2 regions of the Chungangia koreensis genome follow, and region 2 is predicted to be linked to the other one. Evidence: a T-box and tRNA genes for the amino acid it is inferred to sense, from the RefSeq annotation. Region 2 holds a T-box; the other holds one or more tRNA genes.
The links. A T-box is a leader RNA that pairs with one kind of tRNA and senses whether it is charged. The one in region 2 lies ahead of alaS (alanine--tRNA ligase), so its partner is inferred to be a tRNA-Ala.

Region 1 (3,213 bases), 260 kb from region 2:
GGGGCTATCATTATTGCAGTCGGCGATGGTATGCATTTTTCAGATTGGATAATCGCAATAGGCGGATTCTTAGTCATTTTTGGCCACCTGTTTCCGTTCTGGCTAAAAGGAAAAGGGGGAAAAGGTATTTCCACGTTCATCGGAGCTGGATTAATTTACGACCCTCTTCTTTTTTCGTTATTTGTAATTGGGGTTGCTGCGACCATTCCATTTTTAAAGAGTGCCACTCTTAGTATGGTTGCCGGCTATATTGTATATAGTGGAGGCATTATAGGTTTCGGCCACTATCCTGCCCTACCTTTCATTGCAGCTATTATATGTATCCTTCTTCTTCACAAGGAGAATCTAAAAGAATCATTGGAAACGTTACGCTCGACCTAAAACTATTCAATTGATAATAATAATTGAACAAATAATAAGAAAAATATTACCAGGTCCTACTACTTCATAGTATAATATAAGAAACTATACAAATAAGGATGTTATGCATTGGAAAAGAAACCATTAGCTTGGGTAGTCGACAGTACTGCTTTTATTACCGACGAATTGAAAAATCACCCGGATGTTTATGTCATTCCACTAAATATTCACTTTGGTGATCAACAGTACCAAGATGGAATTGATCTTACGCCAGAAGAACTGTATCAAAAAATTGAAACAGCAGAAGAGTTCCCGAAAACTTCGCAGCCGGCTGCCGGAGAATTTGCAAAAGTGTTTGAATCCATTAGTGAACGATACGATGCAGCCATTGCCGTCCATTTAACTGCCAAGCTAAGCGGAACACTGGCATCATCCATGGCTGGTGCGGAAATGACCGACTTCCCGGTCCATTTCGTGGACTCCAATTCCCTTTCAGTTGGGATTACGCGTCTTGTAGAGCGTGGGATGGAACTCGCGGAAACCGGTAAATCTCCTGAAGAGATTGCTGAAACTTTAAAAACATACACTTCTAATTTCCGGAACTACATTCTAATCGGTGAACTGGACCAACTTTACAAAGGCGGCCGAATGAGCGGTGTGCAATTCTTCCTTGGCAGCATGTTAAAAATTAAACCGATAGTTCAAATTACTCCGGAAGGCGAGCTCCAGGCCATCGACAAAGTCCGGTCAGAGAAAAAAGCTATGCAGTACTTAGTAGATCGAATTTCGGAGTCATATCAAAATGATGGAATTTCGAAAGTGTATCTCATGCATGGCGGCAGCCAGGATAAAGCCGATGAATTACAAGCATCATTGAAAGAGCAAGTACCATCTTTAGAAGTTGTGACAGGTGACATCAGTTCAACGTTAGGCGTGCACGCGGGACGTGGAACAGTAGCAGCTTTGTGGTTTGTAGAGAAAGATTAATATAGTAATGACTGAATTCCTCTTAGGAACGGTCTTGCCTTTAAAACTTAAAAAACCTTGCCCATCATCAATTGATGGACAAGGTTTTTCTTATGGAGACTATCGGGATCGAACCGACGACCTTCACACTGCCAGCGTGACGCTCTCCCAGCTGAGCTAAGCCCCCAAGCTTTTGTCGAAGCAATCCTATTTTAGGTTGCTCCATTATTTGCTACAATTGAATTATAGCAAGAGAAAGTATTGTTTTCAAGACGGGAAAGGATGTCAATCAATGCAGCATGCTGAACGCGAAATCTTGACGCCTGTGCAGCTTTGCGACCGGAAAGGACAGCTGAATCCAGCTGCCATCGGGTTTGCAAGGAAGCCGATGATCGAGAGTAATCTGTCGGGTAACTTCATGAGGAAAAAGAAGTGGAATTATTGGTGTATATTCGGTGAGGAAATCTTGTTTTCAGTTACGGTCAGCCATTTCGATTATGCAGCTCATTGTTCTGTTTACTTTTTGCACTATGAGACGCAGCGTTTCTTTGAAAAGACGGTCATCGTCCCTGTGGGCCGGAAACTCCATATGCCGGACCAAGTGCACGGGAGTTTACAATTCCATCATGCAGATCTGAACATCCAACTCCTACATATACAAAACGAAACACACATCACCGTATCGGTGCCTAATTTTGACAATGAAATCTTATTAGCTGATTTACATGTCATGCATCCTGAAGAGGATGATACGTTAAATGTTGTCGTCCCTTGGAGTCGTCAATTATTCCAACATACAGCCAAGCACCATTCCATGCCGGTAAAAGGGTTCGTTAAAATCGGTGATAAACGATACGATTTAAAAGAGGACGAAAGCTTTGCTGTACTTGACTTCGGTCGAGGCGTTTGGCCTCGAGAAACAATTTGGAATTGGGGTATGGCCTCCCAAATGGCAGGAAATCATCGCATTGGATTGAATTTAGGCGGAAAATGGACGGATGGCACCGGCATGACTGAAAACGCTGTATTCGTTGACGGGAAGATGACTAAAATTAGTGAAGATGTCATTTTCAACTACGACCGATCAGATTATAAAAAACGATGGACGATCCATACGAAATTCTCGGATACAGTTCAACTAACGTTCTCTCCCTTCTTTGAGCGGGAATCACTCACAAATATCAAACTCGTGAAATCTGAAATGCATCAGCTTGTCGGGTATTTTAACGGCCGGATCCGTTTGGAAGATGGATCCATCCTTCCAATCCAACAGTTGTTAGGTACGATTGAAGACCATCAAGCTAAATGGTAATTTTGCTATTAAAAAGGCACTTCTAAATAAAAGCTGAGCGCAGAACGCTCAGCTTTTTCTATTGATATAGTTATACATTCTTTCTGGATAATCAGTAAATATGGCTTCCACTTTAGTCTTAAGAAGAAGATCCACGTATTGTTCTTCATTGACCGTGAACACCCTTACCACCGCTCCTTTAGCCATTGCTTCTGCTGAAGCAGGTCTTAGTGAAGCGGGTAACGCCATATGGAGAGCATTTGCTGGAATTCGTTGGCCATACTCAAAAGCATCCACGAGCACCTCTACAAACAAGGCACCTGTTTCGATCTGAGGAACAGTCCGTTTAATTGAACGAATGGATACATGATCAAACGATGAAATCACAACTCGATCAGTAAGTCCCATTCTTTCCACTAATGCGACCACCTTGTCCCCCATTCCTTCATACGGAAACACATCTGATTTCAACTCGATATTGATATGATGATGACGTGGCTTAAACACTTCGAGCACTTCTTCAAGAGTCGGTATGAGCTGACCCACAAAATCGGCAGAAAACCAGGAACCCGCATCAAATTGTCTTAACTCACCTA
Region 2 (3,213 bases):
ATCATCGATGAGATGTCAATGGTGGATACATGGTTGGCCCATCAACTGCTGAAGTCTCTGCCAGATGATGTACAACTGATCTTTGTTGGAGACCAAGACCAGCTTCCCCCGGTCGGCCCTGGGCAAGTGTTGAAGGATCTTCTTCATTCCGGTAAGATTCCGATGGTGGAGTTAACTGATATTTATAGGCAAAGTGCCGGTTCTACCATTATTGAATTAGCCCACCAAATTAAAAAAGGGCAATTGCCGAATGATATCGTCAAGAAAACTTCGGACCGGTCATTCATAAAAGCGGGGGCGGAACAGATCCCGCAGGTTGTGGAGCTGGTTTTAAAAAGTGCCCTTTCGAAAGGGCAGTCCATTAAAGATATACAAGTATTGGCACCGATGTATAAAGGACCTGCTGGTATTGATGCGTTAAATAAAATGATTCAAGAGATGGTCAACCCGAATGATGGAAAGAGGAAAGAGATTGTATTTGGGGAAACTATTTATCGGATCGGGGATAAGGTACTTCAGCTAGTCAACCAACCAGAAAGTAATGTTTTTAATGGAGATATGGGTGAAGTGATCAGTATTTTTAAGGCAAATGAAACAGTCGAAAAACAGGAGACGCTGGTTGTTTCGTTTGATGGAATTGAAGTTACGTATCAAAGGCAGGATCTAAATCAAATAACACTTGCATACTGCTGTTCGATCCATAAATCGCAAGGAAGTGAATTTCCGACAGTGATTATGCCGGTTGTTCGGGGATATCGTAAAATGTTACGGCGGAATCTTCTGTATACAGGGATCACCCGAAGCAAGAACTTCCTCATTCTTTGCGGAGAACCTGAAGTATTCAAATATGGGATTGAACGGAATGACGATCAGAAACGTTTGACCAGCCTTTCCGAAAGGTTAAGTTTAGAAGAACTCCCTGTAGTTGAAGCTGAAGGGGAAAAACCGACAGAAGTTCAGGAAGATCTTTCACTGACAACAGAAAATTTTAAATCCATTCATCCTTTAATCGGAATGTCGGGAATTTCGCCTTATGATTTTTTAGAGGACGTGAATTGACAAGGTCAATTTTCTTGCATATAATTCGTACTATCATAAGAAATACGTTGATGGAGAAAGTAAGACGGCGTTAACCGTAAAGAGAGAAGTCCCTTGGCTGGAAGGACTTCCGGAGAGTCTGTTCTGAAAGCTACTCCTGAGTGCAGCTAATCCCTGCCGTTCGCCGCGTTAAGGCGTTTCGAGTGGCAATAGTCAACTATTGCAACTAGGGTGGTACCGCGAAGCATATAAATCCTTCGTCCCTTTTATGGGATGAGGGATTTTTTTATTTGCCTTAACCACAATAATCTTAAGGAGGAACCAAAAATGAGCATGCTAACAGCAGCGCAGATCAGAAAAATGTATATCGATTTCTTTAAAGAAAAGGGGCATGATGTTGAACCAAGCGCACCATTAGTACCTATCAACGATCCGTCTTTGTTGTGGATCAATAGTGGTGTTGCAACACTCAAGAAGTATTTTGACGGACGTGTAATTCCTGACAATCCGCGTATCGTCAATTCCCAAAAAGCAATCCGAACTAACGATATCGAGAACGTCGGAAAGACAGCTCGACACCATACGTTCTTTGAAATGTTAGGGAACTTTTCCATCGGGGATTACTTCAAGAAAGAATCCATCCATTGGGCTTGGGAATTTTTAACCGACAAGAAATGGATCGGATTTGATCCAGACAAACTGTCCGTGACGATTCATCCTGAAGATGAGGAAGCATATCACATTTGGCGGGATGAAATCGGTATTCCGGAAGAACGTATCATTCGTCTTGAAGGGAATTTTTGGGATATAGGGGAAGGTCCAAGTGGGCCGAACTCCGAAATCTTCTATGATCGCGGAGAGGCGTATGGAAATGATCCGGAAGATCCGGAAATGTATGCAGGTGGAGAAAACGAGCGTTATTTAGAAATCTGGAACTTGGTATTTTCCCAATTCAATCATAATCCGGACAATACGTATACGCCGCTGCCTAAGCAGAATATAGATACTGGCATGGGACTTGAGCGTATCACATCAGTTGTCCAGGACGTTCCAACAAACTTTGACACCGATCTCTTCATGCCGATTATCCGTGCAATCGAGTCTATTTCAGGCAAAGGCTACCGGAAAAATAATCAAGATGATGTAGCATTCAAAGTAATCGCAGACCATATCCGGACTGTTGCATTCGCTATAGGTGATGGAGCACTTCCATCTAACGAAGGACGTGGTTATGTACTTCGCCGCTTGCTGCGCCGTGCAGTCCGATATGCAAAACAATTAGGAATTGAAAAACCGTTCATGTATGAACTTGTCCCAGTTGTCGGTGAAATCATGGAAGATTACTATCCGGAAGTTTCAGCTAAAAAAGATTTCATCATGCGAGTCATTAAAACAGAGGAAGACCGTTTCCATGAAACCTTAAATGACGGATTAGCGATTCTAACGGATGTAATGGAACAGCAACGTAAGTCTGGCCAATCAGTCATTCCTGGCAAAGACGTATTCCGTTTGTACGATACTTACGGATTCCCGGTTGAACTGACAGAAGAGTATGCCGAGGAATCAGGCATGACAATTGACCATGAAGGCTTCGAGTCGGAAATGCAAGATCAGCGTGAGCGTGCAAGAGCTGCACGACAAAATGTCGATTCAATGCAAGTCCAATCCGAAGTATTGTCTAATTTGAAAGTACAGAGCAGCTTCGCTGGATATGAGACAAATGAAACCAACTCTACGGTACTTGCTATTTTGAAGGATGGACAACTGGCAGATTTGGCACATGAAGGCGATGAAGTGAAGGTCATCCTTGATGTAACACCATTCTACGCGGAAAGCGGAGGTCAAATTGCAGATGAAGGGTCGATTCAAAGCGATACCTTCCAAGCATTTGTAAAGGATGTACAAAAAGCGCCTAATGGACAAAACCTACACACCGTGGTAGTAACTTCAGGGGAAATGAAGGTTAACAGTCCAGCAGTTTCATTAGTCGACGAGAAGAGAAGAAGTTTGACAACAAAGAACCATACTGCAACCCATTTGCTGCATCAAGCACTAAAAGATACACTTGGCGGCCATGTAAACCAAGCCGGTTCTTATGTTGGTCCAGACCGTTTACGTTTTGACTTTACACATTTCGGACAAGTAACGAAAGAAGAATTAGAACAGATTGAGCGT

Region 1: it has a tRNA-Ala gene. The T-box ahead of alaS (alanine--tRNA ligase) is inferred to sense a tRNA for this amino acid. The anticodon was not compared.

What each region holds. Positions count from the first base shown of each region.
Region 1 is NZ_JBHSEC010000019.1:196,081-199,293, forward strand. It holds gene ACFOZY_RS10100 (glycerol-3-phosphate acyltransferase) at 1-381, shown strand, start outside; gene ACFOZY_RS10105 (DegV family protein) at 490-1,347, shown strand; tRNA gene ACFOZY_RS10110 (tRNA-Ala) at 1,441-1,513, opposite strand; gene ACFOZY_RS10115 (DUF2804 domain-containing protein) at 1,619-2,638, shown strand; gene ACFOZY_RS10120 (glycerophosphodiester phosphodiesterase) at 2,687-3,213, opposite strand, start outside.
Region 2 is NZ_JBHSEC010000019.1:460,873-464,085, forward strand. It holds gene recD2 (SF1B family DNA helicase RecD2) at 1-1,059, shown strand, start outside; T-box leader at 1,098-1,306, shown strand; gene alaS (alanine--tRNA ligase) at 1,366-3,213, shown strand, end outside.